DNA from 4 places in the Photobacterium leiognathi genome. Region 4 is predicted to be linked to each of the others. Evidence: predicted binding sites of a transcription regulator. Region 4 holds the regulator's gene; each other region holds the start of a gene.

Region 1 (8,142 bases), on a different contig from region 4:
AGATTTGATCACTAAAGATAACGTGTCAGTTCATGTTAATGCTGTGGTCTATTTTAAAGTGGTTGATCCAAAGATGGCGATCAACAATGTTGAGAACTATCTAGAAGCAACAAGCCAGCTATCTCAAACCACCTTACGCTCAGTGCTTGGGCAACATGAGCTTGATGAATTATTGTCTGCCCGTGAAGAGTTAAACCGTGATTTACAAGGGATCTTAGATCAGCATACGGATAATTGGGGTATTAAAATCGCCAATGTGGAAATCAAACATGTTGATCTCGATGATAGTATGGTACGAGCGCTAGCAAGACAAGCCGAAGCCGAGCGTTCTCGTCGAGCCAAAGTTATTCATGCAACAGATGAGCTTGAAGCTTCCGCTAAACTGCAAGAAGCCGCCAGAGAGCTAAACAAATCACCGAATGCTATTCAGTTACGTTATTTCCAAACCCTGACGGAAGTGGCAAACGAGCGAACATCCACTATAGTGTTCCCATTACCGATTAATTTGATTGATAAGTTAAGCGGAGACGATATGGTAGAAATGGCGAAATTAAAGGTGCAGCAAGAAGTAAATAAGCACAATGACAGCAAAAGCGACCAATAAAAGACATGAACCGTGGGTAATTTAGCCAGTTAATACCTTAAATGCTAAGTATATGACGCATAACCATGTACAATGCTGCGCTCTGATAAGATCCATTCTGCGAGTAGCAAAAAGATGAGCCAAAAGAAAAACGCACAGCCTAAAAAAGGTTTACACCCACGTAACCCACATCGTGAGCGTTATGACTTTGCCAAGTTAATTCAATCGACACCAGAATTAGCTCAGTATGTTAGCGAAAATCCTTATGGTGATCTTTCTGTTAATTTCTCAGATCCTGCAGCAGTTAAAGCACTAAACAAAGCTTTATTGAGCCATTTCTATAAGGTGAATTACTGGGATATTCCAGCAGGTTTCTTATGCCCGCCAATTCCTGGTCGTGCAGACTACTTACACTACATTGCAGATTTACTGGCTGAATCTAATGACAACACTATCCCACAAGGTAAAGGTGTCCGTGGTTTAGATGTGGGTGTTGGTGCGAACTGTGTGTACCCAATTATTGGTCATCGTATATATGGTTGGCAGTTTGTTGGTGCAGATATTGATCCTATTTCGATTAAATCAGCTAAATTCATCGCTGATGCGAACCCAAGCCTCAAAGGCAATATCAAACTACGTTTACAGAAAAATGCAGATAACATTTTCACAGGCATGATCAATGCGGATGAAGTGTTTGATTTTACGCTTTGTAATCCACCATTCCACGCATCGTTAGAAGAAGCGACAGCAGGTTCAGAGCGTAAAGTACGTAATTTGGCAGCTAATGCTAATAAGAAACAAAAGCCACGCCAAACTAACTTTAATGCGCAAACTAAGCCCGTATTAAACTTTGGTGGTCAAAAAGCCGAGCTTTGGTGTCCGGGTGGTGAAGCGGCATTTATTCAAAAAATGATCAAACAAAGTGCTGAAAAAGCAGGGCAATGTTTCTGGTTTACAACGTTAGTTTCTAAAAAAGAAAACCTGCCTGAAATTTACCAACAGCTACAAAAAGCGAAAGCTGTGGATGTAAAAACGATTGAAATGTCACAAGGTCAGAAGATTTCTCGCATCGTTGCGTGGACGTTTTTAACTGAAGAACAACAGCAAGAGTGGCGTCAAGAACGTTGGTCTAACTAACTGATAGTTAAATACTATATTTGAATTAAGCGGCTATTATCGTCGCTTTTTTTATGCCTGTAATTTGGTGTGATACACCTCTCAATTTTTATTCACCAAGTCCAAAATCCGAAGTTGTACATAATTTTAATCTTGTACAACTTTAAATTATTGTCTACAGTAATTGTACAAGGTTAAGAAGTTGTACAAGTTTGGAGGCGTTATGGGCATTCCTGTTGGTATTAGTGCATGTGTATTAGGTGAAAAAGTTCGCTTTGATGGTGGACATAAACGTAATCGTTTTGTGGCTGAAGATCTAAGCGAGTATTTCGATTTTAGAGCTGTTTGTCCTGAAATGGCGATTGGGATGCCTGTTCCTCGTCCTGTGATTAGATTGCAAGATAACGGTATTGAAGTACGTCTTGTTGATAGCAAAGATGACAGTATCGATCATACCGAGAAAATGAAGGCATTTGCTGATGCGATTATTCCTAGCTTTGAGTGGTTACGTGGCTATGTGGTATGTGCTAAATCACCTTCTTGCGGCATGGAACGTGTGAAATTGTATTTAAAAAATGGTAACTCAGTACCGGGTGGTTCAGTTGGTATTTATACTCAGCAACTAATGGAATCCATGCCGTGGTTACCAGTCGAAGAAGATGGACGTTTATGTGATCCGGTATTACGTGAAAACTTCATTTTCCGCGTATATGCTCTTGATGATTTATATCGCTCAGTAGAAGGTGGTATCACCCGTGACAAAATCATCAAATTCCATTCTCGCTATAAACTTTGCCTTATGGCACATCATCAAGCCTCTTACCGAGAGTTAGGGCGTCTAGTTTCTAAAATCCACGAATGGGATGATCTGGTTGAGTTCTTCTTAACTTATCGTCAGCAATTTATGGATGCGTTGAAGAAACGCGCAAGCCGTAAAAACAACACTAATGTGTTAATGCACATTCAAGGTTACTTTAAACGTGATTTAGACAAGCAACAAAAAGCCGAACTGCGTGATGTGATCATGCGTTATCGTGAAGGTTTGTTACCACTTGTTGCACCATTAACCTTGATTAATCATCATCTTACAGTAAACCCTGATGAGTATTTATCGCAGCAAGCGTACTTAGCACCATACCCTGAAAAACTACTATTGCGTTATTCATTATAAGGCAATTGTAAGAGCAAATGATGGTGGTGAATTTAGCAAGTCGATAGAGGTCATCATGAACAGGCTTAGTCCGAAAAAGCTGCTGAATAGCAAATGGACAGCAGCACAGCCACAGAACAAAGAGAAGCACTTCATCATTACCGATGTCGAAACCAATGAAAGTGGTGAAGTGTTGTTCTGCACTATGGAAGCGGTGATGTCGAAACGAGAATTTAACGTAAATTGGCAAGATTTAAAGAATAACTTGGTGTGGTACCAAGGCTGGAAATAATGATTTTAATCCAAGGATAAAGTGTGAACGTTGAAGTGAAGTTGTATTCAATCAGTGAAGTATCGGAGTTAACAGGGGTGAACTCTGTAACCCTACGTGCATGGCAGCGTCGTTATGGCTTATTAGTGCCACAACGAACGCCAAAAGGGCACCGATTATATACCGACAATGATATTGCCAAGATCCATGACATTCTTGCGTGGTTAGATAAAGGGGTATCTATCGGTAAAGTGAAACCGTTACTAGAAGGAGCGGTTGAACATCAGCAATCTGATGTAGAGAAAATAGAGCTGGTGGAGGAAACCTTAAGCTTTATTGAGCAAGGGAAATTGCAGCAAGTAGAAAATAGACTGCGTGAAGCTTTAAAGCTCTATCCATTTAAGACCCTAGAAGAGCAGTTTTTACAGCCGATTGAAGATTATATTTCACGCACGGAAAACCCGCTTAAAGCGCTACATATGAGCATCTGGAATACCGTGGTGGTGCAGTGTTTTGTCTCGATTTTTGGCAAAGTAAATGCTGAAAAAAATACACCTTGTTTAGTCATGAGTTATGCCTCGATTAATAATCATCATGTGTGGCAACAAGCATTGAAATTAGCTTATGACGGTAACTATGTAACGGTGCTTTGTGATATTTCAGGCAAGTTAACAGGGCTGTCTTCATTGCTGCAAGATCAGCAGATCAAAGCCATGTATATCGTTGGTGAAAATAAACTGGATAACAAACAGTTAGCGGAAATAGAGAGCTTGATCAGCGAATGTGACATCACTTGTGAGTTTATTGGCAGTATCAAAAACATTCACCAAGGGGAATTTGGGGTGTAGCACTTAAGTTAGTGGTTAGTTTCGACACATTTTTCACGTACTTAGTGACAATGTAACAAGACTAAACGATTGAGCATAAAGTAAATAGGGAGAAATAATGACAAACGCTAACGTAAATGAAGATCACGTCATTATCTGGTTTCGTGATGATTTACGCACTGTAGATAACACTGCACTTAATCATGCTATTGAAACGGGTCTTCCTGTTATTGCACTTTTTGTTGCAACGCCAATGCAGTGGCATGAACACCATGTTGCAGCTATTCAAGTAGACTTTATTCATCGTCGTTTACGGGTATTAAAACAGCAACTTGCAGTACTCAACATTCCATTACAAGTGATGCAATGCAATGACTTTAGTGAATCTGTCGATGCCATTGCAGAGTATTGTCATCAGCATCGAGTGGTGCATGTGTTTGTTAATAAGCAATATCCGCTTAATGAACAATTACGTGATGAAAAGCTTGGAGTTTTGTTAGCGCAATCAGGCATTAAGCAAAGTTTGTTTGATGATAACTATGTACTTGAACCTGAGACGATCTTAAATCGTGAAGGTGAGTTATTTAAAGTTTTTACCCCGTATCGCAATGCTTGGATAAAACGTTTTTCGGCTGAACCTAGTTACCCTGTCACCACAAGCAAAGAAGTAGTACTAAGTGATACCACATCAGCAATGCTTGCTGATAGTACAGATATTCAATCGTTAGGTTATCCAGTCATCGAAAGCGTACTTTGGCCTGTCGATGAAGAAGCAATATTACAGCGATTAGATACATTTTGTGTCACTAAAGCACAGGATTATCATCAGCAGCGAGACTTCCCAGCCATTGATGGCACTAGCTGTTTATCACCATTTCTCGCGATTGGGGCGCTATCGGCAAGGCAATGTGTTCATCAGTTGCTTCAGCATTTTCCCCATGCTTTGGAAGTTAATAAAGAAGATGGCGCATTTACATGGCTAAACGAGATCATCTGGCGTGAGTTCTATAGTACACCTACTTCATCGTTATCCAGAGCTGAGTAAAAACCATCCATTTCAAGAGTACACCCAGTATGTGTGCTGGCAGGATAACCCAACATTATTAAAAGCTTGGCAAGAAGGTAAAACCGGTTTTCCGATTGTTGATGCTGCGATGCGACAACTAAGAGCAACTGGTTGGATGCATAATCGACTTCGCATGATCACCGCCAGTTTCTTAACCAAAGACTTACTTTGTGACTGGCGAGCAGGTGAGCAATGGTTTATGCAGCACCTTATTGATGGTGATTTTGCATCCAACAATGGTGGTTGGCAGTGGGCTGCATCTACAGGGACAGATTCACAACCTTATTTTCGTGTTTTCAATCCGACACTTCAGGGGCAACGATTTGATCCAAAAGGTGATTTCATTCGTACATGGGTAAAGGAGCTTGCAAAAGTTCCAGACAAATATATTCACACTCCCCACCAATGGGACAGTAGTGGATCCCTTGATTACCCATTACCAATAGTAGATCACAAGGAAGCACGTTTATTGGCGATTGAGGCTTTTAAACAAGCAAAAGCCGTTATGGATAATCATCAATAAATAAGTGGAGGAATGAAAAATGGACGCAGTGAACAATCCAGCATTAATTAAATTTTTTGATGTGTATGCACAGTTAGGGAAAGAAAATTTAGCACAGCTTGCGGACGTTTATCATCATTCTGTCATTTTTGAAGATCCAGCTCATAAGATTGAAGGTTTTACTGCGTTAGAAGCATATTTCTTCAATCTCTACCAAAACATCAACAGTTGTCGATTTGTGATCAACAGTTACGTTGAAGACGATCATGAAGCCTTTGTGCAATGGACCATGCATTTTTCTCATCCACGATTACAAAACGGTAAAGAACGTAGCTTAGAAGGGTGTACTCAACTGAAGTTTGAACAAGAAAAAGTCATTTATCACCGAGATTATTTTGATATGGGTGAAATGATTTATGAAGGTTTACCCATGTTCGGACGGATCATCCGCCATATTAAAGCAAGGTTAGGTCAATCATGAAACAGGTATTGATCACCGGAGCCAGCTCTGGGATTGGCAAACAGCTTGCATGTGATTATGCAGATAACGATTGGAATGTCATTGCTTGTGGGCAAAACCAAGCAAGGTTGAATGAATTAGAAAATCATCATTCATCAATCCAGAGTTTACGGTTTGATGTAACTGACATTGAAAGCACTAAAACAGCGCTATCACAGTTAACGCTATTACCTGATTTGATCATTCTAAATGCAGGTACCTGTGAATACATTAATGAGGGTGTAATTGATACAGCGCTATTTAAACGTGTGTTCAACGTGAATGTTTTTGGGATTTTGCATTGTATTGAAGCGTTGCAAGACAGATTCACAGAACGAACGCATATAGTGATCATCAGTTCATCAGCGAGCTTTATTCCGTTACCGCGTGCAGAAGCCTACGGCGCTTCAAAAGCTGCGATAAGTTATATATCGCAAACCTTAGCTCTGGATTTACAACATAAAAATATCAAGGTCACATTAGTTAATCCGGGGTTTGTAAAAACTCCACTGACCGATAAGAACGACTTTGCGATGCCCATGTTAGTGACGCCTGAATTTGCGTCTCAAAAAATAAGACATGGCATTGAAGTAGGGAAAAAGGAAATTCATTTTCCTATCGTCTTTACGCTTTTTCTAAAAACAATAGCGCTTTTGCCATTCACACTTCGGATGGCTGTGATTAAACGAATAACGGGGAAATAATAATGAAAATAGCCATTATTGGTTCCGGTATTTCTGGCTTAACCTCGGCTTGGTATTTGCACAAAGAACATGATGTTACTGTGTTCGAAGCAAATGATTATGTGGGTGACCATACCGCAACTGTCGATATCACTGTGAAAAGTGGTGAGTACGCCATTGATACGGGATTTATCGTCTTTAATGATCGCACTTATCCTAATTTTGAAAATCTGTTAGAGCAGCTTGATATTGTGGGCAAGCCAAGTGAAATGAGCTTTAGTGTTCACAATAACAAAACGGGGCTTGAGTATAACGGTCATTCACTGTCTTCGCTCTTTGCTCAAAAGCGTAACCTTATCAATCCTGTTTTTTACCGTTTTTTATATGAAATCACCCAGTTTAATAAAATGGCGAAAGAAGCTGTTGGTGATAGCGAGTTAATGGAGCAAACCTTAGGTCAGTTTTTAGAGCAGCATAACTTCAGTGACTATTTTGCTGAAAACTACATTTTGCCAATGGGTGCTGCAATTTGGTCTTCTACTTTGTCGGATATGCGTAGTTTTCCACTGAGTTTCTTCCTACGATTTTTCTTAAACCATGGTTTGTTAGATATTACTAATCGACCGCAATGGTATGTGATCCCCGGTGGCTCTCGTGAATATGTACGTAAAATGCAGCAACACATTGGCGATTGTATTCGTTTAAATAGCCCTGTTAGCTCGGTAAAACGTACAAACGGCAAAGTGATTGTTACGTCAAATCACAAACCAGAAGAATTCGATCAAGTGATCTTCGCTTGTCACAGCGATCAGGCATTAGCCATGCTGTCAGATGCCACTTCAGAAGAAGCCTACGTGCTGTCTGATATTCATTACCAAGAAAACGAAGTGGTGTTACATACCGATACGTCTTTGCTGCCTAAACGTCGTATGGCATGGGCATCATGGAATTATTCATTACCTAAAGATCGTGATGAGCGAGAGCGAAACTTAGCTTCATTGACTTACAACATGAATATCTTACAAGGCATTTTTGCCCCAGAGACATTCTGCGTCACCCTTAACCAAACACATGCCATTGATGAAGATAAAATCTTACGTAAGTTTGTGTATTCTCACCCAGTGTTTAATAACAAAAGCATTGCTGCCCAACAGAAGCGCCATTTAATCAATGGTGTGAATCAAACATGGTTCTGTGGCGCTTATTGGTATAACGGATTCCATGAAGATGGGGTACGTAGTGCGCTTGATGTGGTAGAGGCGATAAAAACTCAAAGTCTACCTAGTGGGACACATGATTATCACAACATGGTTGCTTTTACTTCTAGCATCGAACCTGCGACTAAAAACGTAATAAGAAGTTGTGGATGATGGAACAAGGTAAGCAGCTAAATAGCGGGATTTATCAAGGCTGGGTTAGGCATCGTCGATTTACCCCTGTGGATC
Region 2 (8,142 bases), on a different contig from region 4:
ATCGGATATTCACCAAACCGATATGATATTAATACTTACGGTACCGCAGGTTCACGTACAATGAATCAAACTCGTGGTATGCAAAAAACACATTAATTATTTCCTACCTCACATCGTCACTAATAAAAATATTAGTGACGATGTTCTCATAACTACTTTTCTATACCCAAAGAACTTCAAGATGCAGTGTTCAGCGAGACGAACTTAGTTCTCAGGCGCGGCAACGATTCGAAGATATAGTGGTTCTACATTGAGAATCGTTAACAAAGTCTGAGAGCTAAGGACGCCCGCCCTTTGGGAGCGTGTCACTGAATAAGCCACCTTGAAGTCACTTGGGTTTATAACATTATTTCTGATTTCTATTATTGCAATATCTTATATTTACCCGCCATTTTTTTGACGCTAGTGTTTAATAATTGTTCATAACGAAGTAACAATAATAATGAATCGATTAACTAAACAGCTACTTTGCTCAACGCCGCTTCTTATAGCCTGTAGTATTCATGCCGCAGTAATAAATAATGAACCTTTAGCTCAACCACAATCTCTCACTCAATCTAATGTGAACAATAATACCAATCATCCAATGGGCGGTAATATTGTTATTAATCAATCAACGAGTTCGCCACTACCGAATGGGCAATATCAGAACACGGTAATTGGAACAGCTCCAACCATTACAGGCTCTCATAATGTTGGGATTGGCTCAGGTGTAAACGTTGGTCATTATTCCCTTGCTGTTGGCGATTACAGCCATGCAAAAGATAATTCAGAAGCTTTTGGTACAAGCTCTAACTCATTGGATAATGGCGTAGCTATCGGCAATCAATCCTATGCTAATCATGCACTTGCTATAGGTGCCCATGCCTATGCAACAAACAACAGCATTGCTATTGGTAACGATAGTAGAGCTGACGAAAAAGACACGGTGAGTTTTGGTGGTAAGGTCAATCACCAAACGGTGGTCGATGGAAAAGTTCAGGTAACAACAACAGATGTAACCCGTCGACTAACTAATGTTACCGCAGGTATCAATGCTACAGATGCAGTTAATGTTAGTCAGTTAACCGAGGCTAAAAACACCTTACAAGGTGAGATCACCCATAACAGTCAAAACATTAGCAACAACTCAAGTGAAATCACCCGTAACAGTAACGATATTAAAACTAACATGGTGAATATTGAGCAAAACAATCAAGCAATTGATATCAATAAAAATATCATCGCTAACAATGCTAATAATATAGGTATTAACAAAGAAAATATAAATAAAAATATAACCAACATTCAAAATAACACGCAGAATATTACAACCAACTCAAAACAAATCAGTCAAAATACAGCAGGTATTAATGATAATAAAACTGTAATCATTAATAATGGTAATAATATTCAAAAAAACAGAAAAGATATTCTAAATAACACTAATTTAGTGAATAAAAACACGCAAACTATTACGAGCAATACTAATAATATTCAGCAGAATACAAGCAACATCAATAACAACAAAACAAATATAGCGAATAACAGTCAAAGTATTGAGAAAAACACGGCTGGTGTAAATACCAATGCTTATAACATTAGTCATTTGCATAATGAATCGATTAGCTACACCAATAATCATGTAATGGCGTACTACAACAAGTCTAAGCAATACACTGATGAAAAATCGCAACAGACATTACAGAATGCAAATAACTATACAGATCAAAGAGTCAACCAACTCTCTAACGTGTTTAATGAGAAATTAAAGAGCTTAGAAAACAGGGAAGATGCTGGTATTGCATCTGCAATGGCAATGGCTGCTATTACGGCTAAACCAAATCACAAATATAATATTGGTATGGGGTTAGGCTATTATGGCGATCAAGATGCTATCGCAATGGCTGCGAAAATCAATACATCTCCAGACAGTGTAGTCACTCTTGATACCTCATATAACTCAAATCACAACGTCGGTGTTGCTGCAGGTATGACATTCGGCTTTAACTGATTTTGCTCGTCAATTTAAAAACAAAAAACCGACGTACACCGTCGGTTTTTTATTGAGCCTTGCAAAGCTTACTTCATGCGTTCCATAACCCAAGGAAGCAATTCTAAATATGCATACCAACAACCCGTAGCGATTATAGCCGTCCATACAAGACGTGATAACCACTGAGAACGTTGAATATGACGAGAAGGATCTGGCTCACCACAATGAGGGCAAAAATGTGCACGGCGTGACACAACACCTTCACACGCAGGACAATCCGTTAAACGCTTTGAACGTGCAGTTGTGCCAGCTTTAGCTGATGATTTTGTAGTTTTTAGCGTGTGTGGACGCTGATCCGCACGCATGGGGATCATTACATCACTATTATCATCATCTAGTGCTGAAAATTCAGTTGTTTTCACTTTATTCACCATTCAGTCAATCTCTGCGCCCAATAATACTAAATTAAAGACTGAACAGCATACCTATTGGCATAATCTTTACTTAAGTTTCATTTAACACACGAAGATTTATCGTCACATAACGCGATTTATTGTAATTATATCAATCACTCACCAAAGTAAACTGTGACGTTCACTCTATAGATGTTGATATCCACAAGCATCGCTTTCAACCTCTAAAAAAATAAAAGTAATTAATTTACGCCCATTTGCATCTTATATTTTGATAATGATTTCTCACAAAAATCTCGTTCATCATCATCTTCAATATTATTTATAAGCTCAGCAAAAGCTTCATAACCTACTTTACCATTCTTCACTTTCCATACGGTATAAGCAGCTTGCTTATCTAATTCAATGCGTGTTCTTTCACCATCAGATAGTAATGTAAGGTTATGCATATAAGTTTCTCATAGTAATAATCTGCACTAATTTTACCCAAAAAAGTCTCTGTTCAGAATAACCTCATGCATCTTATCTATGCCTGTATTAGAGCATGACTTGAACTAGTTATTTATCCATCACAAAAACAACACAGCCATCTCCTTTTCAACAGATTTAGTTAACAGCATGGCTTTTTATCAAAAACAGCCTAAATTATGTGATATATATCACTAGTTAGCGCTTTGTGGTTTCATAAACTGAATCTATCAAAGCACAACAATAATGTTGATTAACTATTTTTATCTAGGAGCTCTTTATGGCTACTCCACATATTAACGCTGAGTTTGGTGATTTTGCAGAAACGGTACTTATGCCAGGCGATCCGCTACGTGCTCAGTTTATTGCGGAAACTTACCTAGATGATGTAAAGCGTGTGTGTGATGTTCGCAGCATGTATGGCTTTACAGGTACTTACAAAGGCAAACGTATTTCAGTGATGGGTCATGGTATGGGTATCCCATCATGTTCTATTTATGTGCACGAACTCATCAAAGATTTTGGCGTTAAAAACATTATCCGTATTGGTAGCTGTGGCGCTGTTCACGATGATGTAAAACTAATGGATGTGATCATCGGTATGGGCGCATCGACGGATTCAAAAGTAAACCGTATCCGTTTTGCTAACCACGATTTTGCAGCTATTGCAGATTACCATCTACTAGAAACCGCCGTTAACCAAGCTCGTGCACAACAAGTGCCAGTACGTGTCGGTAATGTTTTCTCTGCAGATTTATTCTACAGCCCAGAAAGCGATCTATTCGATAAGATGGAAAAGCTTGGCATTCTTGGTGTTGATATGGAAGCGGCGGGTATTTACGGCGTAGCAGCAGAGCTAGGCGCAAAAGCCCTAACCATTCTAACAGTTTCTGATCACATCAAACGTGGTGAAAAATTAAGCGCAGAAGATCGTCAAAAATCATTCAACGAAATGATGAACATCGCGCTAGAAACTGCCATCAGCCTTTAATTTTCCCATAAGCGGGAAACATGCCTCCCAGACGGTTTTCCGCTTATTTTTCCAAATTTAATAACGAAAACTAAAGGGATGTTAGTTTAATGAATACGTTTAATTAATATAAAACCAGCTCGATAATGTAAAATGTGGCGTCTTACACAATCATAGGTAACATATTCTTGAAACGTATTGTTCTCTGACAATGCTGAGTAAAATTTTACTCAGCCCCTTCTCACAAATCCTGTAACCGTTTAGTAATAATTCTAAAAATATCATTATACTGCATCCAAAGATCGCGCAAAGATAAGGTTAGATATGTCTACATTTCTTACAACGCAAAATCCCATCGAGCAGTTACCATTAGCTTTTAATGGCTACCAGTTTAATCACTGTAAGACACTGAGTTGTAAGAACTTTGGTTCACATAATCCCAACGACTACGTGCTCCAAAATAATAACCGTAATCGCCCGACTCTCGTATGTCGAGAATGTGGTGCTTTCCCACCATTATTAAATAACCAAGATGTGGTTGAAGAAACACTACGCTATCAAAGGCTTCAAAGTAGTGATTTACCTCGATGTACCAATAGTGAATGTGATAATAAACACTACCCTGCGCTAACACATCGTCACCTTTATCATGCGTTTGGGTTCAGTGGTGATAGACAACGTTACCGCTGTAAAGCCTGTGAGCAAACATTTGTTGATCGTTGGTCTGGTGCTAATAACAAACTTGCCATGCAACAAAAACTACTGGGGCTATTATTTACCGATTACCCTGTGCGTGATATTTGTCGACGCCTAGAGATCAATCCAAAAACCTTTTACGATCAACTCAATCATATTGCTGCTCGATGCCGTCGCCAGCTCGCCCTTTTTGATGAACGATTATTTAAACATCAACATCATGTTGAGCTTGCATCTAATATTAAGGACCTTCAACCTCAAAGCCACAATGGCGTAATGTGGGTTGCAAGTGCAGAGTCACAATCAGGCTATGTTGTCGCACAGCATATTAATTACCACGCCAATGATATTGCGTTATCTCATCTCTATCATGATGCCTATCAAGATTCAGCCCGTTTCATGTCGGCACCAAAGCACGATGAAACAGTATCTGATCCCTTTATTCCTAAAGGTATATTGGCAAAAGTTGATGCGACTTATCGTAAGATTTTCTCTCGCTCTAACATGGAGAATCCATTATCAGACGGCGCTAAAATTAATTATCCAACGAAGGGAACATTGATCTACCCACAGTACACGGTATACAGCCATTATCTCTACTTGAAAGAGATGTTCCAGAATAACGAGTACCTCGCTATCTTTATGCCACAAGAAACCTTGTTGCGCTCGGCATGCATCTCTGTGTTTATTGACCATATCAAGCAAAAACGTATTGATCCTCTCTACGTGATAGAAGACGAGCAATGGCAGCATGGTGACGATGCAAGTAAAGTCGATATTGTGTTATTAGGATGGTGGCAAGATCGTTGGGCATTCACTCATCTAGAAAATGCCAGTAAAGGAATCTGCCATTTAGGTGGTGAAACCAATGATGATAAGAAGTGGCTTAAACATGCCACCTATCGAGCAGTATCAAGTTACCAACATCGTTTTCAAGAGCAATTTAGCCAACTGATCAATGAGCCGCGACGAAAATTGCGACCAGCAGGACTGTTACCGCTATTAGATATTTATCGCGCTTGGCATAATTTGTGTCGCCAAGATAAGTTCTCATTAACACCAGCTCAACGATTAGGCTTGGCTTCATCCCCTATGACATTAGAACAACTGCTAAGTTAACAAAATAAAAAAGGCTTAATATCGCCACTCACTAGAGCTGATATTAAGCCTTTATATCAATAGTATTTTGCTATTAAAAATTACTTTTCAGCAGCAACCACTGAGATTTCTACTAATAGAGCATCGCGTGCCATACTTGCTTCAACACAAGCACGAGCAGGCGCATGACCTTGTGGTACCCAGTTATCCCATACCGCATTCATTTCAGCGAACATGCTCATATCTTTAATATAAATCGTTGCTGAAAGCATGTGTTCTTTATCACTCCCCGCTTGAAGTAATAACGCTTCTACTTTATCTAACATGGTTTGAGTTTGCTCTGTGATACCTTTCGTAGCATCTGCACAAACTTGACCACATAAGTAAATCGTACCGTTATGCTTAACAATGCGGCTCATGCGAGCACCTGTTTCTAAACGTTCAATCATGATATTTCCTGTTCGCTAATTAAGTTTGATAAGAATATAACTTTTTTAGCAAAAAACCAGTCAAAACACGGTAAAAAGTAAAATTTATTTGCAATAAATAATAATTTACACCGTAAATTTCAATTAGCGACCTAATGAATCTTCTAACCGTGCTTTCCAAATCGCCATTGCAAGCGCAGGTTTACGTAAAATTTCAGGGGTTGGGATCCAGCCTTGTTTAATCTTCGCAAAGACATCAAAACGCTCAGCGGTTCCTGCCATCGCTTCTGCTACGACTTTACCTGCAATGTTCGTTAAGCCCACACCATGACCGGTGTAGCCATGTGATACATAAATATCATCACCTAAGTGATCAATCTGTGGCATGTAAGAACGTGTTACTGCAAATAAGCCGCCCCAATGGTACTCCATTTTCACGTCAGCCAATTGCGGGAACACAGTGATCATACGCTGGTGTAAACGCTCGGCTGAATCACTGTATTCACCATTAAATGGATGGTTAACGCCACCAAACAAAATACGACCATCAGGTGTTGGACGATAATAATCCAAGCTATTGTTTAGATCAGACATTGCCATCATATTTGAGATTGGCTGACGATCACCTAATTGTTCGGTCACTGCAATATATGAAGCAACTGGCAATACAACACTTTGAGCCTTACGGTTCAGACCATCTAAATACGCATTACACGCTAATAGTACTTGTTTAGCTTTTACGCGACCTTTTGGCGTATGAATAATATGTGGGTTGCCTTTCTCAATCTTCGTTGCTGGCGTATTTTCAAATACCGATGCGCCTAGCGACATTGCAGCACTGGCTAAGCCTAAGGTGTAATTCAGGGGATGCATGTGTGCACTGTTTGAATCAAACAGACCACCAAGGTAGCGTTCAGTATTGGCTACTTGTTGAATTTGCTCTTTTTCCCACCAGCTTGCTGTTGGGTAATCGTAGCGCGTTTGCTTTAAGTCATACCAAGATTTTAATTCTTCTTCTTGGCTCTTTTTCAGTGCTAACTCGATATAACCTTGTTGGAAGTCGCAATCGATATTGAATTCTTGAATACGCTCACGAGCAATATCTACCGCTTCACAAGACAGATCCCACAGTTGTTTGCCCCATTCAGGGCCGTAAGTTTCATCAACTTCACGTAAGCCTAAACAGTAACCCACTAAACATTGACCACCGTTTCGGCCCGAGCCACCCCATGCTAAACGCTGAGATTCCAATACTACAACCGAAAAACCTTTCTGACGTAATTCGATGGCAGCATTCAAGCCCGTCATACCACCGCCAATAATACAAACATCTGCCTCGATATTTTGATCAAGTTCAGGTTGTTCTGGTAACGCATTAATTGTTGCTTGGTAATAACTATCAATATACTGACTACGCATTGACATCCCAATTGCCTATATATATGAACAGGTAAAAAATCGCGCGGATAATGTCACGACATTTCAATAACAACAAGTAATTTATTACCGTGATACTGCTCAAATAAAACACCAATTACTTTTGACATGGTTAAAGTTAACTCTATCATCCGCCCTTCACTGACTTACCTGGTCATTTAGGGAATTAAAAAATGAAAAAAGTATTTAAAGGGGTGACTACACTAACATTCGCACTTACAGCATTTAATGTTTCGGCAGAAAATGTTGTGCTTAATATTTACAACTGGGCTGAATATATGCCAACAGCTGTAATTCAAGCATTTGAGAAAGAATATAATGTCACCGTTAACTACTCGACTTTCGATAATAACGAAGCGATGTATACCAAATTAAAACTATTGGATAACAAAGGTTACGATGTAGTTTTTGCTTCGACGTATTTTATCGAGAAGATGGCACGTGAAGGCATGCTTGCCAAGATAGATAAAACAAAAATGCATCATTTAAAAGATGTCTATCCTGGTTTATTGGGTCAACAATTTGACCCTAAAAATGATTACTCACTGCCTTACGTTTGGGGCGTAACTGGCATTTCTTACAACTCTGATAGCATCAAAAATGATCAGGTAACTGGCTGGAACGATTTATGGAATAGTGATTTCCAACGTCAAGTCA
Region 3 (8,142 bases), 1.5 Mb from region 4:
ACCATAATGAGTGTTATCGTTTGTGCGGTGTGCTGATTACGCAAAGTGGTAACGATAGGTGTGCTATCTATGGCAACGCAAACCTTATTGAAATGTTATAGCTATGAGAAGTTAGATTTTTTCCCTGAAAAACATTTACTCCTTTGGCGTGATGATACGCGAACGTTACTTACCCGCGAAGAATCACGCTTGCTTGAGATCTTATGCCTATTCGCTGGTGAAGTGCTGAATGCCGATTCCTTATATCGTAAAACCTTTACCTCGCTCGATGCCTTTGAAGAAACTAGCGATCACAATTACGACATTAATCTTCTGCTTGCTTCACTAACAGGAAAGTTACAATGTAACGGTGAAATGGCGATCCCTATCCATGTTGTGCCTCATTTTGGTTTTCGTGTACCGCTTCCTACCAAAACATCACGTAAGCAACCTTTTGTGCTTAATCCATCTTCACCTAGTAAGACACCAGCAACAAACAAACCGATTCATGAATCAGCTTGGTTTAAAGCAATCGTAACTGACTTTATTTGGTTAAAAGTGTCTATTCTACTATCGCTTGCCGCCATTATTGGTCTATTGTTGTGGCATTCGTAAACAATTAAAGCTATCTAATCTAAATATTTTTATCATTTATCTAAACGCTGCATTATTTTGTGTGACAAACACCTCGTTTATTTGTATGATAAATTAAATTTTCTAGCATTACTTTTTTCACTATGGATTACATACGATCTTTTGCCATTGTTATGTTTTGCTTTTTACTTGGTCAAGGCATACAGCATCTTACTCATCTGCCTATTCCTGGCAGTATTATTGGTTTGTTCCTACTGTTCTTTGGCTTAGTAACAGGCATTTGTAAAACACAATGGGTTGAGAAAACCTGTAATTTACTTATCAAACATATGGCGTTGCTGTTTGTCCCTGTCGGTGTCGGCCTAATGAATTACTTAGGTTTAATCGAACATAATGCCGCTATCATTTTCGCAAGCACTCTTGGCAGTACGTTAATTGTATTAGTGGTTATTGGCTTAGCTCTTCACCATAAGGAAAAAGAGTCATGATCTGGTTAGTGGCAACCCTTGTTGTGTTTTACAGCATGCGTTATTTGGCAATAAAGATCCGTAATCCATTATTTAATCCGTTACTGATTTCGTTAATTTTTCTGATCTCTGCGCTACGTTGGCTCAATGTCCCTTATGAAACCTACTTTGCTGACAATGAGATCATCAATTATATGTTAGGCCCTGCAGTTGTTGCGCTAGCATTACCGCTATATCAGCAATTGCCTTTGATTAAGCGTAAATGGAAGACCATTTTAACCGCCTGTTTTGTCGGTAGTGTGCTTTCAATGACCTTTGGTACGGGCATTGCGTTTTTAATGGGTGCTGATGCTCAATTAGCTGCCAGTATTTTGCCTAAATCTATCACCACTCCGCTTGCGATGGCGGCATCACAACAAATTGGTGGTATTCCTGCCATCACAGCTGCAATGGTGATCATTGTGGGTTTGTTTGGTGCGGTATTAGGTTATCCCGTGATGAAGCTATTTCGTATTCATCACCCACTAGCGAAAGGTTTGTCTATCGGTACGGTTTCTCATGCATTAGGTACGGCAAAGGCAGTAGAGCAAGACTACCAAGAAGGAGCATTTAGTTCATTGGCATTGGTGATTTGCGGCATTATGACGACCCTACTTGCCCCTTTGATGTTCCCTATTTTTCAGCATGTCTTTTTTGGTTAATGGATTTAAGCAACATATTATGCTTACAGCGTTTATGTTGCTTAATTCATATTAGTTTTAAGCTCATAGTGTTTTGATAACCATTTATTACATGAAAATTTACATTTACTTGTGTGAGCTCGCTCTCGATAATGTAACTAGTGTATAGAGTTGATAGTTAATGTGATCTGCATCACACTTGAATATTAACATTTAACATAGAATGTTTCTCCATCAACAATACGGAGTAACACCCCAATGCACGCAAAAGTTATGGATGCATTAGGTCAATTACCTAACGAGCTTGCATCAGCTCTTCGACCAATTATTGAAGATAAAAATTTCGATTCCACTATCAGTCCTGAGCAATTTGAACACTTACTTGCTCAAACTAATCTATCTGATTCTGATCTTCGCCTTGCACTCCTTCCTGTTGCTGCTGCTTACGCTGTTGTTCCTATTTCTAATTTCTATGTTGGTGCTATTGTCCGTGGTACTTCTGGTCGCCTTTACTTTGGTGCAAATATGGAATTTGCGAGTGCAAGTATGGCGTGTACTATCCATGCGGAACAATCGGCTATTAGCCATGCGTGGATCAAAGGTGAAACTGGCATTAAAGATGTGACTATCAACTACAGCCCTTGTGGTCACTGTCGTCAGTTCATGAATGAACTAAACACGGCTAAAGAGTTAGTGATTCAACTACCAGAACGCCAACCAATGACACTGCAACAATACCTGCCAGAATCATTCGGCCCTGCCGATCTTGGTATTGAAGATGCACTACTAAGCGATATTGATAACGGTATTACTATTGCTGAGCAATCTGATTTAGCTGTTGCTGCTTGTGATGCTGCAAACCGTTCACACGCACCTTACTCGAAGAACTTCAGTGGTGTTGCGCTTAAAGCTAAAGACGGTCGTGTATTTGTTGGTATGTATGCTGAAAATGCGGCATTTAACCCTAGCTTACCACCGCTACAAGTAGCGCTAATCAACATGAATATGTCAGGTTACAAACTGTCTGAATTAGTTGAAGCAGCATTAGTTGAAAGTGCAGAAAGCCAAATCAGCCAACTTGCTCGTACTCAAGCACTGCTAGAAGCATTGAATCCAGACATTCAAATGACTTATGTTGCTTATTAAGAGCAAGTAATAAAATACCTCTGTTTTTTATATAAACCGCTGTAATAGGCTAACACCTATCACTTAAGAAATTGATTGGTTGCACGATCTTTCAGATAGTTAAAAATACCCTCAGTTTTGCAAAACTGGGGGTATTTTTTATGTTGTCACATTGGCTCATTGATGTAGATGCGTTTGCAGCACCAGAATCACTCTCATTATTTCAAAGAGACTTACCTCTTGAGTGGATTCAACAAGCATTAGATGAAACCAATAAGGCCAGTATACGCAGACGAAAATTACCTGCGGAATTGGTTGTTTGGTTAATCGTTGGAATTGGCCTATATCGTAATAGATCGATAACCGATGTCTTGAATAAACTTGATTTGCAATTATCGCGATCACAAGGTGATTCTATTGCACCAAGTGCTATCCCTCAGGCGCGAAAACGATTGACAGCACAGCCTCTAAAAGCACTTTTCTCACTCACTGCCAAATATTGGACGAAAGCCGAAGATAGCGGAGACACATGGAAAGGCTTACGCCTTTTCTCTGTCGATGGAACTCAATTTAGAAGTCATGATACTCCAGAATTAGCGAGTCACTTTCAGTATGTCAAACACGGTAAGATACAGCATACAGAATACCCTATCGTCAGGTTATGTGCTTTATGCTCCCTTCGTAGTCGATTAATACACAACGTAGCATTTGGTCCCAGCAATATTGGTGAAGAGAACTATGCTAAACAGCTTATATCCTCAATAACGCCAGATTCTTTAACTATTTTTGACCGATGTTATCTTGGCGCCGAGTTGATGATTAATTGGCAACGTCAGCATGATTCGAGTCATTGGATGACTCCAATTAAATCAAATACGCGATATACCGTCATTAAGCAGCTTGATGAAGCAGGACGAGATTTGATTGTAGAAATGGATGTATCCAAATATGCAAGAGCTAAAGACCCAAGCCTTCCTGAAAAATGGCAAGCTCGATTAATGCTTTATCCAGAAAAAACTCAAAAATATCATATCCAAGGGCTTCTTACTTCCTTAGTTGGTGAGCATTATAGCTATCAAGCTTTGCTTGATGTTTATTTCGAACGTTGGGAGATAGAAAACAGTTATGGTGAAATAAAACATGACATGCTTGAAGATGAAATATTATTGCGTAGTCAATCAGTAGAAGGTATTGAGCAAGAAATATGGGGAATATTGATAGCTTATAATCTTGTTCGCTTAGAAATAAGTAGAATAGCGGCAGAAGCGAATGTTTCACCATTACGGATAAGTTTTATGATGGCGTTAAGAGATATTCAAGATGAATTAATGTGGTGTGCCATCGCTTCGCCAGGTTCAATTCCTCAAAAACTGAGAGCAATGAGAAAACAAGTAAAGCGTTACATATTACCTGAAAGAAAAAAACGGCCCAAGCAGAGAGCCGTTCGTATCAATAAAACTCGTTATCCAGTTCGTTCCAAACACCTTAAGTGATAGGTGTTAGCTGTAATAGGCGGTTTTTTATTATCTCTACGCCTCTGTAGAACGCGGAATATTGGCTATCTAAAAACAAAAGCGTATTATTCTCGCAACGATTTTATAGAGAATCCAATTTCATGTCCCACTCTCATAGTCCTACACATAATCCGGTACAAGGTGCAAGTTGGATGCTGTCTGCAGGTTTGGCATTTGCCATTGTGAACAGCCTTGCTCAGTACCTCAGCATTAAACTTGGTGTCTCATCAACCACCTTTGCCCTATTTCAATACTTTATTGCTTTGATTGCGATGTTGCCATGGCTTAGAACCATGGGGATCAGCCGCTCGTTAAGAACACAACACTTTTTCCAACACTGTTTCCGTGTCTTCCTTGCGGTTATTGGTATTCAATTATGGCTTTGGGCACTCGCCTATCCTGTGCCAATTTGGCAAGGTATTGCATTGCTCATGACGTCCCCGCTGTTTGCAACCATTGGCTCAGGTTTCTTACTAAAAGAGAAAGTCGGTGCGGCACGTTGGTGTGCAACCATTGCAGGCTTTATTGGTGCAATGATCATTCTTGAACCTTGGTCAGACAGCTTTAGTATTGCCACATTACTCCCTGTGGGCGCTGCAATTTTCTGGGCGGGTTATTCTCTGATGGTGAAAAAGCAATCCAGCACCGAATCACCAACAACAGTTGTGATGTACCTGCTTATTCTGATCACGCCTTTTAACGTGTTACTAGCACTGCCTGATTTTCACATGCCAACAGGTGGCGCAACATGGACATTGATCATCGCAGCGGGTTTATTAACAGCCCTAGCACAATGGGCGATTGCGAAAGCTTATGCGGTGGCTGATGCATCTTTCGTCCAACCTTTTGATCATGCCAAACTGCCATTAAACGTTTTAGGTGGTTGGCTTGTGTTTGGTTGGGTGCCACCAGGTCGTTTATGGCTTGGCGCTGCGATTATTATTGCTTCTGTTGCGTTTATCACTCAGTGGGAAAAACGTAAGTAACACATTTGATAATGTGTCGTACAATCTAAGATCACTGATGAAACCGCCACATTGTTGGCGGTTTTTTATTATATGCTTCATATAACTCACACTATTTATGTTTCAAGTTTAGGTTAAACTCTGACGCAAACGTTAGCTTAATTGTAAAAACAAGGTATTATCACGCCCAACCAACACTATCCAACATAAATCGTAAGGAATAAGAATGTTAGGTACAGCTAATGGTTCAAATGCTACTCGTGTTCTGCTTTTAGGCTCTGGTGAGTTAGGCAAAGAAGTAGCTATCGAATGTCAACGTTTAGGTCTTGAAGTGATCGCAGCAGATCGCTATCCCAACGCGCCTGCTATGCAAGTTGCTCATCGTAGTCATGTAATTGATATGCTAGATGGTGATGCGCTAAAACGTATCATTGAGTTAGAAAAACCAGACTACGTTGTACCTGAGATTGAAGCCATTGCAACCGACACATTAGTTGAGCTTGAGCAACAAGGCGTGAATGTGGTTCCTACCGCTAATGCAACTAAGCTTACAATGAACCGTGAAGGTATCCGTTGTTTAGCCGCTGAAACCCTCTCTATTCCAACCTCTCCTTATGAATTTGCTGATCAATACGATGACTTTGTTGCTGCTGTAAACCGTGTTAGCATGCCTTGTGTGGTGAAGCCAATCATGAGCTCATCAGGTAAAGGTCAAAGCGTGATTAAAACGGCAGCTGATATTGATTCAGCATGGCAATACGCCCAAGAAGGCGGTCGTGCTGGTGCGGGTCGTGTGATCATCGAAGGCTTTGTTGAGTTTGATTACGAAATCACATTATTAACTGTTCGTGCTGTTGATGGTGTTCACTTCTGTGCGCCAATTGGTCATCGCCAAGAAGATGGTGATTACCGCGAATCATGGCAGCCACAGAAAATGTCTGAAGCGGCATTAAAAGCGGCACAAGATGTAGCAGAGAAAGTTGTAAATGCTCTGGGTGGTTACGGCTTATTTGGTGTCGAGCTATTTATTAAAGGCGATACGGTACTGTTTAGTGAAGTCTCCCCTCGCCCACATGACACGGGTATGGTGACGCTTATTTCGCAAGAGCTGTCTGAGTTTGCCCTTCACGTTCGTGCATTCCTTGGTTTACCCATTCAGCACATCACACAATATGGTCCATCGGCATCTGCAGTTATTCTGGCTGAAGGTGTTTCAACCAATATCGGCTTTGATAACTTACTGCCAGCGCTTTCTCGCCCTAATACGCAAATTCGCTTGTTTGGTAAGCCTGAGATCAATGGTCGTCGTCGTTTAGGTGTAGCGCTGACTCGTCGTGAAGATATTGATAGCGCAGTCAATGATGCAGTTAACGCTGCTGGTGATGTGAAAGTCGTTTTTAACTAATCAGTTAACTGATCGGTTTTAACTAATAACATTAGCGACAGATAACAGTTTCTCTATAAGAAAAAGGCATGTAGGCTCACTAATTAACCTTCAACAACAGGTTAGTTTAAAGCAACATGCCTTTCTTTATGTTTAGATAAATGTGATTAGGTGTTATTACACTTCAATCAACCACACTTCTTCTGCAAAGCGCGATAAACCACGTTGGCGGCGAGGATGAGTTTCATCAGCATCATCACGTTCAAGATGCGTCACTTTGCAATTAGCAAATAGAGCTTCAACTTCCGCTTTAGGTACTGAGAATGGAGGTCCTGCTAGTTCATCTTGTGGGTAATCTAATGTCACCAGCAGAATACGACCGCCCGATTTAACCAATGACAATAGCTTTTCGACGTACATTTGTCGCATGTCTTCTGGCATCGCAATTAATGCTGCGCGATCGTAAACCACATCAACAGGCTCGATATTTACGGTGAAGTAATCACCTTGGTAAATCGAGATCTCATCAAACTCATAAAGGTGTTGATTGCCGACACCAGTAACAAGCGGCGTATAGAGGTTTTCAGCAAAGAAAGCTTTAACGGCAATATCGCTCAACTCAATACCAATCACTTGGTTATGACGCTCTGCTAACCACACTAAGTCTTGTGTTTTACCACACATAGGGACAAGAACACGCTCATCACGTTTTGGTTTAACGGCTGACCAATGTTTGATCAGTAATGGGTTTACGTCAGGTAGGTGGAAACCAATGCGGTTTTCTGCCCAACGGCTATGCCAAAATTCTGCATCCATTTTGTGACTCTACTTTCTGTATTAAATAATTATGAGAAAGACACACGTTATACTTAACGGTATCTGATGCTGTTATTATATACCCAAGTGACTTCAAAATGCCTGATTCAGAGCGAGGTCACTGAGTTGAATTAAAGGAAGGCAACGAAGCGGAATAGCGAGCTCTTTCCAAGTTGCCTGACGTAAGAAGTCGGCTTAGTGACACGCTCCCAGAGGGCGAGCGTCCTTAGCTCTCAGACTTTGTTAACGATTCTCAATGTAGAACCACTATATCTACGAATCGTTGCCGCGCCTGAGAACTAAGGTCGTCTCGCTGAACACTGCATCTTGAAGTGACTTGGGTATAAGACTTAAAAATGAGGATTCATAACAAATTCTGATTTAGCCAGATCTCGCAACATGATCAATCCTTGTTGAAGCCGTTGCTCTGAGCTAATCGCCATTAATGATAAGCGAATATGGTGCGGATCTTCCCCATTCACTTTAAAATAACTGCCGCTACTGACAATCAAACCTTTGTTTTTCGCTTCCATCACAAAGCGTTCTTGCTGCCAATGCTCAGGTAATGGACACCATAGTTGAAACCCTGTTTCCCTACCTTGATAACCTAACAGCTCT
Region 4 (8,142 bases):
GTCCTTACAATTTCCCCGGTCATCTACCTAATGGTCATATTGTCCCTGCACTGCTGGCAGGTAATACGGTGGTGTTTAAACCGTCTGAATTAACGCCAAAGACGGCAGAAGTGGTGATGAAACTGTGGCAACAAGCAGGGCTGCCTGATGGGGTGATTAATCTAGTGCAAGGTGGACGTGCAACAGGCGAAGCCTTAGCATCTTCACCACAAATAGATGGCTTATTATTTACGGGTAGTGCTAATACTGGGCATCTATTGCATCGTCAATTTGCAGGTCAGCCAGGCAAAATGCTAGCCCTTGAAATGGGCGGTAATAACCCGATGGTAATCTCCAACGCTTATGGCGATCTTGATGCAACGGTCTACACTATTTTGCAATCAGCCTTTATTAGCGCAGGGCAACGTTGTACCTGTGCTCGACGTCTATACTTACCTTTGGGTAGCGAAGGGGATGCATTGCTGGCAGCGTTAGTTGAAGCAACAAAAGCGATTGTCGTCGGTGGACCATTTGCTGAGCCTGCGCCGTTTATGGGGCCGCAGATCTCCCGCCAAGCCGCCGATAATATTGTGCAAACGCAACAGCAATTAGCGTCGCTCGGTGGGGAAATATTGGTTGAAGCTAAGCGTGGTCAAGGGGCGGTGGTAACACCTGCGATTATCGATGTCACCAAGGTCGAAAAATTACCCGACGAAGAATACTTTGGTCCATTATTACAGGTGATCCGCTATCAAGATCTTGCGCAAGCTGTCACGTTGGCGAATAACACCCGCTATGGTTTATCTGCTGGATTAGTTTCTACCGATGATAATGAATGGCAATATTTTATCGATCATATTCGAGCAGGTATTGTTAATCGAAATCGTCAGTTAACCGGAGCCAGTGGTGATGCGCCGTTTGGTGGTCCGGGGGCGTCAGGTAATTTACGTCCAAGTGCTTACTATGCGGCGGATTACTGTGCCTACCCAATGGCATCAATGGAAGGTGAATCAACAGTGTTACCTGAGCAATTATCGCCAGGTATTCGTTTGAGATAGCTTCATCATTAATTGTAAGGATTGTCTAGCATGGAACAATTATTTGCCGAGTTATGGAAAGATTATACCCAGCGTTTATGTCCTTCTGCGTCGAGTGTTAGGCAGTTACTCACAGAAGATGAGCCACTAGTCAATGATCATATTGCGTTACGTACCTTTGGTTTACCTAAGTGTGGTATGGCAAGGTTAGCTGCGCCTTTTATTGCGGTGGGATATAAGCCAAAAGGGCGCTACCATTTTAAAGAGAAAAAGCTCTACGCTGAACATTTTGAGCATCCTGATCCGAATGCACCTAAGGTTTTCATTAGTGAGTTGCAATTAGGTTTGTGCTCAACAGAGCTGCAAACCGAAGTACGCAAACTGGTTAATCAAGTTGATGATGACTACTTTGCTGATCCTGCTTTTTTGTATCAAGGTAAACCATGGCAACTGAGCAGTGAGGTTTACCATCTTCTCAATGCAGAAAGTGAATATGCGGGTTGGGTGGCAGCTCACGGTTATGGTGCCAATCACTTCACCATTGATATTAATCAGCTAGAACAATTTGTTGAAATTGCCGAAGTGAATCATTTTCTCGAATGCAGTGGTTTTGCCATTAACCAAGCTGGAGGTGCGGTAAAAGGCAATCCTAAAGTGATGTTAGAACAATCAGCGACAATGGCAGATAAAGTGTCTGTTACCTTTAGTGATGGTGATATGCAGGTACCGGGTGGCTTCTATGAGTTTGCGAAACGCTACTTACAACCGGATGGGGAGATCTATACTGGTTTTGTTGAAGCTTCGGCAGATAAGATCTTTGAAAGTACCTATAACTCCTAATTACGTTGAATTATTAATAAAAAAGCAGCCATTAGGCTGCTTTTTTCGAATCTATTAATTGTCGAGGGGCGATCCCCAAATACCACTGTCTTCAACAGGGCAGCGACGTAAACCTGTTTGCTGTTCTAAGTAACAGCGACGGTCACTAAAGCCTGTCATCTCAATCGTTGTAGGTTGAGGAGCGATAGCGCCTGGTACTGTGGTGTAACTATTCGGGGCAAAACGTTCAATATCCATATTCCATTACCGCGAGAAAAAGAAAGTCCATTAATACGCAGAATGTAGCACTTAATTTAGACAATACAAATTAATTGTTCTCATAAAAGACACAAAGTTTGAATGGGATTGATGAAATATTTATCACAGCTCAATTTATGCTTTTTAGGGATTTTATTTCGCATCTAATTGCTAATTTGTGATCTTATCGGCACGTTAAAAATGTCACATTGCTTTATCATCTAATGTTTTATTTTAGTTAGAAAGTTATCAATAAGTATTTCTTTCTTCAATGCTTTTGGATTAGGTAGAAGTAATATGAATTTTAGCAAGATCACAATGGTAGGGCTGTTATTGTCATCATTGGCTGGATGTAGCTCTTTATCTTCAGTGGATAACAATGTACCTAAGGTGACGATTTCAGAAGGTGGTGTGATCAGCCAAAATGGGGCTGTTTATACGGTAAAGGCGAGTAATAAATTAGTGACTCCGAAACTTGGGCAATATATCGGGTTTCGCTATGCCGTAGAGATCCCAGATGGTGCCAGTGATGAGCTGAAAGGAAAAACGGCATTTCCTATTACAGCGCGTATGACGCATCCTAAATTGGTAAACCCAGCAACGAAGCAAGCAACGACGGTATCAACATGGTCCGATACCATGTACAAACACGATAAAAACTTGGCGCTTTGGCAATTTTCAGAACCTTATGAGCTAATCAGTGGTTCTTGGGTATTTGAATTGCTGTATAAAGATCAAGTTGTTGCTAAACGTGAGTTCACGGTCGCTAATAATGAGCAGTTAAATCAATCTTTAAAAAACACTTTTGAAACTGCGTTCATGCTCAATAGTACCCGTTCATGGTTAACTCAAAATGGTGATGCGCTGGTTTGTGATAAAGCGAAATCGAAGCGTTGCTTGCAGTTTAGTTCTACCGAGGAATGTAACCAAACCCTAAGTCGTTATAACAGCATGTGTCAGCAGATAGCGCTTAAACAAATGGGGCGTGGTGATGAAATTACCTCTGCGAAAGAAGAGATGAAAAAGTATGTTAGCTACTTTTTTTACTGCATGCATAGCGCCAGAATTAACGAAGCAAAGCTTGATAAAAAACAGGTTCATGCTTGTTTGAAAAGTTAAAAAGACATTAAAAAAGCCGCAACAGTGTGCGGCTTTTTTCATACGGTGACAGCGTTAAATTAACGTGTACCGTAAACAACGATAGTCTTACCGTGAGCAGAGATAAGGTTCTGCTCTTCAAGCATCTTCAGAATACGACCCACTGTCTCACGAGAACAGCCAACGATTTGACCGATTTCTTGACGAGTGATCTTGATCTGCATGCCGTCTGGGTGCGTCATTGCATCTGGCTGTTTAGCTAGGTTTAGCAATGTTTGCGCAATACGACCTGTAACGTCTAAGAATGCTAGATCACCTACTTTCTGGCTAGTCACTTGTAGGCGGCTTGCCATTTGAGCAGATAGACGCATTAGAATGTCAGGGTTAACTTGGATTAACTGACGGAATTTTTTAAACGAAATTTCTGCTACTTCACAAGGAGTCTTAGCGCGAACCCAAGCAGTACGCTCTTGATCTTCTTCGAACAAGCCAAGCTCACCAATAAAGTCACCTTGGTTTAGGTAAGAAAGGATCATTTCCTTACCTTCTTCATCCTTGATTAGTACAGCAACAGAACCCTTCACAATGTAGTACAAAGTTTCCGCTTTCTCACCTGCGTGGATCAGCGTACTTTTTGATGGGTACTTGTGAATATGACAATGGGAAAGAAACCACTCTAAAGTTGGATCTGTTTGCGGTTTACCTGGAACCATATTACTAACTTCCTCTGCATTTGTTGCCCAACAGCATTCATTTTCTCTTCGAGCACCGTGCTGGAAAAAAAACTGTCTGCTGACAGGGTATCCATTCAGCCGCTGGGCTGCAAGCTAACTTGAATAAGTTAGAGTGTATCCTTTTTCTACGCCTTTTTCTTGATATTGATCTAGTAGAATCGCTCATTTGATATGGATAACTGTGCACAGGATCACAACGTGGTGAGATAGTTACTATTAGTGGTATTTAACCATGAATAACAGGTCAGCTTTTGCAGGTAAAAATGTGCCTGTAGCACGAAGAGGACGGAATACGAAAATCGATTTACATTATTAGATTTATCAATAAGACTAGTCGTTATCTTCGGGCATCTAAATAAGGATTAAGCGATGCAATCCCGAGTCAAATGGGTAGAAGATATGACTTTCTTAGGTCAATCAAGCTCAGGTCATAGTGTGGTAATGGATGGCAACGGTGGCGATAAAGCCCCAAGTCCAATGGAGCTCGTATTGATAGCTGCTGGTGGCTGTAGTTCGGTGGATGTTGTCAGTGGATTGAAAGCACAAGCGCAAAATATTGTCGGTTGTGAAGTGCAAATTTCAGCACAGCGCCGAGAGCAAGCACCACGCTTATTTACACAAGCAAACCTGCATTTTGTGGTGTCTGGTTTTGATTTAGAGGAATCAGTGGTGGCGAATGTTGTTGCCGATTCACTAGAGAAATATTGCTCGGTATGTTTGATGCTGGGCAAAGGGGTAGAGCTTACGCATTCTTATGAAGTGATCAGTGCTTAAGCCGTTAGCGCTGTACTCGATTTGATGAAGGTTGGCACTGCGCCAACCTTTTTTGTTTTAACCGTTATACCCAAGTACTTTGAGATGACTTGGGTATATATGAACTAGCTAATTTTCCCTGTCTTGATTAGCTGCTCGATCAGTGGCCTCATGATCAGTTCCATCGCAAAACTCATTTTCCCACCAGGGACAACAAGGGTGTTATGACGTGACATAAATGAGCCTTGGATCATCGCAAGTAGGTAAGGGAAGTCGACATTTTTTAAACCGCGAAAGCGGATCACCACAAAGCTTTCATCTAGGCTCGGAATACCTTTTGCACTGACAGGGTTTGAGGTATCAACCGTAGGAACGCGTTGAAAGTTAATATGAGTGCGTGAGAACTGCGGGGTTAGGTAATTTAAGTAATCATCCATCGAGCGAACGATAGACTCCATTACCGCTTCACGCGAGTGACCACGATCGCGGGTATCACGGACGATCTTCTGGATCCACTCAAGGTTAACGATTGGTACCATGCCGATCAGTAAATCGACATGTTGAGCGACGTTAATATCCCCATCAACGACGCCACCATGTAAACCTTCATAGAAAAGCAAATCAGTATTTTCAGCCAGCTTTTGCCATGGCGTAAATGTACCGGGCATTTGGTTGTAGGGAACGGCTTCATCAAAGGTGTGAAGATAACGACGAAAACGGCCTGTACCATCTTCACCATATTGCTTGAAAAATTGCTCTAATTGGCCGAAGTCATTAGCTTCTGCACCAAAGTAACTGATATGGCGACCTTGCTCTTTGGCTTTACGAATTTCCGCATCCATTTCTGGGCGGGTAAAGCGGTGAAAGCTATCACCTTCTAGCCATGCAGCATTGATGTTCATCATATTGAACATTTTACGGAAAGCTTCAGAAGTGGTGGTGGTTCCTGCTCCTGATGAACCGGTTACTGCAATGATAGGATGTTTTGCAGACATGACTAACCTTGTCGTTGTTAATTATCGGAAGATAATGAGATGTCAGGGAATAAGGAGATCACCTGATTTACGATAATGTTACTACAAGTTAACAAGGATGTGGGGGTTGAAAAGTGAAACTGATAACAAAGGCAAGTTTTGAGTCGTAACTCTCGGAGCACGACTCAGGTTAGGAATAATTATTGCAACTGGTTGCGTAATTTTATGTCGACAGATTCATGCAATTCAGAAAAGACAATCACGGCTTCACCAGATTTTAATTGGTTGAGAACCACGTTCACTTTACTTTCTAAACTCATCTCTGTTTCACCGTAATCTGTTCCTTCACGAAGAACAAATTGCTCAATGAGATTAGTGAGTGTTTCAGGCGCAATATCTTGCCAAGGGATGATCATCCAGAGCCTCGTTTACAGTGTGACATCAGTGTTTAGTATATTATCAAAAATATTATTAGCAGATCATTAGCTTGCCACTTCATGAAGTATTATCGATTGTGGTTGCTTTACTTGTGATGTTTGTAGCTGCTTGGCAAACCACTGCGGCACTGTGTGTTCGAGCCAAAATTGCGGTTTAAAAAGAGTGCCTCCTACAAAGCCGACATGGCCCCCTTTTTCTAATAAGTCATACTCAATATTATTCGGTAATGTCTGCTTGGGGATAACAGCTTCTGTCATAAAGGGATCGTCTTTGGCATGGATGATCCTAAGTGGTGTGGTTATTTTCTCGAGCTGGTTGATCCCACTACAGCGTTGGTAGTAATCATCAGCATCAAGAAAACCGTGTAATGGTGCGGTGATAAGATTATCGAACTGCCATACGGTTTTGATCTCATCTAACGCTTGCTGTGATAAGGGCATGTTATCTGGGTGATGGTCGATACGCTTTGCCATCGTGCGTTTCATCGAGCTTAGCAAATACTGCTGATAAACTTTAGAAAAGCCTTGCTGAATACGCTCAGAGCAAGAAGCTAAGTCTAGTGGCGGAGAGATGGCTTGAGCCGCCACAAGCTCACTCTTATCGCCATAGTGAGCAAGATAGTTAACTAACACATTGCCGCCTAACGATACGCCTACAGCGACAAAAGGACGATAGGGAAATTGCTGACGTAACCAAGTAATGAAAAAGCGCGCATCTTCAATTTCACCTGAATGGTAGCCTCGTGGTTGCTTATTCAACTCTTCACTACAGCCACGAAAATGCATCATCACTGCCAACCAGCCTTGCTGTTTCGCTGCATGTAATAAACCATTGGCGTAAGGACTGTGGAAACTGCCTTCTAAACCATGAAATAAAATCATCAAAGGCTCGGTGCTGTTGCTTGGCTCGGGTTGAGCTGTCCATGCGAGATCTAGAAAGTCGTCATCAGGTGTTGTGATGCGTTGAGTGATCGGGGTAAATAAAGGCGCTCGACGGACAAACCGTGGTAATAGGGTTTGAATATGTGGGTTTTGAAGCCCAAATGCGGGAGTAAATGAAGACATAATCATCCTTTCTATTACAACGGGAATGGACTTGTCATCGGTGGCTGTCGCAGTAAATCAGCCAAGATTTCAAGTCCAAATATCAGTGTTTGTTGACTTGTTGGTGAGCTTATCGCAAGCCGTACTGCGGGCATAATCGTACCACCCGGTGGAGTAAAGTGCTCTGCAGATTTTACGATGACATTATGTTGCTCTGCTGCGGTAATGAAATCTGTCAGTCGCCAATAGTCAGGCAGTTTAAGCCAAACATGAAAGCTGTGTTTTTGGGTGGTAATAGCAAACTCACCAAGATAGCTCTGAACAATATTTTGCCTTTGCTCTATTTCATTACGTATGGTGTCGAGCACCTGATCGGCTTGCCCCTGAGTAATTAATTCACACGCAATTGCCGATAGCAGAGGACTTATCATCAAGCTGTGATTATACAATGCTGCACTTAAGTGGGGTTGCCACTGTTTTGGCGCTTGGATATAACCCAAACGTAGCCCCTGTGCTAAACATTTCGACAAGCCACCAATGTGAATCACTTGCTCAGGTGCAAGGTTTATCAATGGCGGTGGTGACGACAGTGGGAGTAATCCATTGATGTCATCTTCTGCAATTAACAAGTCATGCTGTTTGCAAACGCTAATAACGGCTTCACGGCGAGAGAGTGGCATTGTAATTGAGGTTGGATTTTGCTGGGTGGGCGTTAAGTAAATTAAACGTGGTTGGTACAACTGACAAGCAGAAGCAAGTGCTCTAGGGCAAACACCGCTTTCATCCATTTCAACACCTTTAACGGTGATCCCATGTTGTTTAGCTAGAGTTAGAAAGCCCGGATAACAGACATGCTCGACTAAAACCGTATCGCCTGCGCGACAGAAAGTACTGAGTAACAGCTCTGCGGCATGTTGAGCACCTGAGGTGAAATACATTAGCTCTGGTGAGACTGCAATACCTTGTTGATTAAGCCACTGGCTAGCGATCTGACGGTGCTTCTCAATAC

The links. Region 4 encodes CRP, which controls carbon source genes, mostly activating them, when cyclic AMP is high. Its sites were predicted from a motif close to TGTGANNNNNNTCACA; they were not measured.
Region 1: the regulator CRP is predicted to act here: its motif matches at 1,789-1,804, upstream of Q7674_RS03640 (YbgA family protein).
Region 2: the regulator CRP is predicted to act here: its motif matches at 3,037-3,052, upstream of deoD (purine-nucleoside phosphorylase).
Region 3: the regulator CRP is predicted to act here: its motif matches at 1,854-1,869, upstream of cdd (cytidine deaminase).

What each region holds. Positions count from the first base shown of each region.
Region 1 is NZ_CP131599.1:786,130-794,271, forward strand. It holds gene Q7674_RS03630 (slipin family protein) at 1-604, shown strand, start outside; gene rlmF (23S rRNA (adenine(1618)-N(6))-methyltransferase RlmF) at 719-1,720, shown strand; gene Q7674_RS03640 (YbgA family protein) at 1,923-2,870, shown strand; gene Q7674_RS03645 (TIGR02450 family Trp-rich protein) at 2,926-3,141, shown strand; gene Q7674_RS03650 (MerR family transcriptional regulator) at 3,165-3,968, shown strand; partial or broken gene phrB (deoxyribodipyrimidine photo-lyase) at 4,066-5,536, shown strand; gene Q7674_RS03660 (nuclear transport factor 2 family protein) at 5,556-5,996, shown strand; gene Q7674_RS03665 (SDR family NAD(P)-dependent oxidoreductase) at 5,993-6,718, shown strand; gene Q7674_RS03670 (NAD(P)/FAD-dependent oxidoreductase) at 6,721-8,067, shown strand; partial or broken gene Q7674_RS03675 (DUF1365 domain-containing protein) at 8,067-8,142, shown strand, end outside.
Region 2 is NZ_CP131599.1:1,382,020-1,390,161, forward strand. It holds gene Q7674_RS06390 (hypothetical protein) at 1-96, shown strand, start outside; gene Q7674_RS06395 (YadA-like family protein) at 443-1,993, shown strand; gene Q7674_RS06400 (hypothetical protein) at 2,062-2,397, opposite strand; gene Q7674_RS06405 (DUF3283 family protein) at 2,631-2,837, opposite strand; gene deoD (purine-nucleoside phosphorylase) at 3,137-3,847, shown strand; gene Q7674_RS06415 (lactate dehydrogenase) at 4,151-5,641, shown strand; gene Q7674_RS06420 (RidA family protein) at 5,722-6,069, opposite strand; gene Q7674_RS06425 (NAD(P)/FAD-dependent oxidoreductase) at 6,193-7,473, opposite strand; gene Q7674_RS06430 (ABC transporter substrate-binding protein) at 7,659-8,142, shown strand, end outside.
Region 3 is NZ_CP131601.1:1,723,313-1,731,454, forward strand. It holds gene Q7674_RS15000 (hypothetical protein) at 70-594, shown strand; gene Q7674_RS15005 (CidA/LrgA family protein) at 717-1,061, shown strand; gene Q7674_RS15010 (CidB/LrgB family autolysis modulator) at 1,058-1,741, shown strand; gene cdd (cytidine deaminase) at 1,979-2,866, shown strand; gene Q7674_RS15020 (IS4 family transposase) at 3,007-4,338, shown strand; gene Q7674_RS15025 (DMT family transporter) at 4,461-5,345, shown strand; gene purT (formate-dependent phosphoribosylglycinamide formyltransferase) at 5,551-6,729, shown strand; gene Q7674_RS15035 (thiopurine S-methyltransferase) at 6,886-7,524, opposite strand; gene Q7674_RS15040 (aminotransferase-like domain-containing protein) at 7,875-8,142, opposite strand, start outside.
Region 4 is NZ_CP131601.1:236,253-244,394, forward strand. It holds gene astD (succinylglutamate-semialdehyde dehydrogenase) at 1-1,037, shown strand, start outside; gene Q7674_RS07935 (DUF1338 domain-containing protein) at 1,068-1,856, shown strand; gene Q7674_RS07940 (hypothetical protein) at 1,911-2,093, opposite strand; gene Q7674_RS07945 (DUF3859 domain-containing protein) at 2,391-3,212, shown strand; gene crp (cAMP-activated global transcriptional regulator CRP) at 3,272-3,904, opposite strand; gene Q7674_RS07955 (OsmC family protein) at 4,295-4,699, shown strand; gene Q7674_RS07960 (phosphoribulokinase) at 4,804-5,673, opposite strand; gene Q7674_RS07965 (YheU family protein) at 5,853-6,068, opposite strand; gene Q7674_RS07970 (hydrolase) at 6,135-7,154, opposite strand; gene Q7674_RS07975 (aminotransferase-like domain-containing protein) at 7,169-8,142, opposite strand, start outside.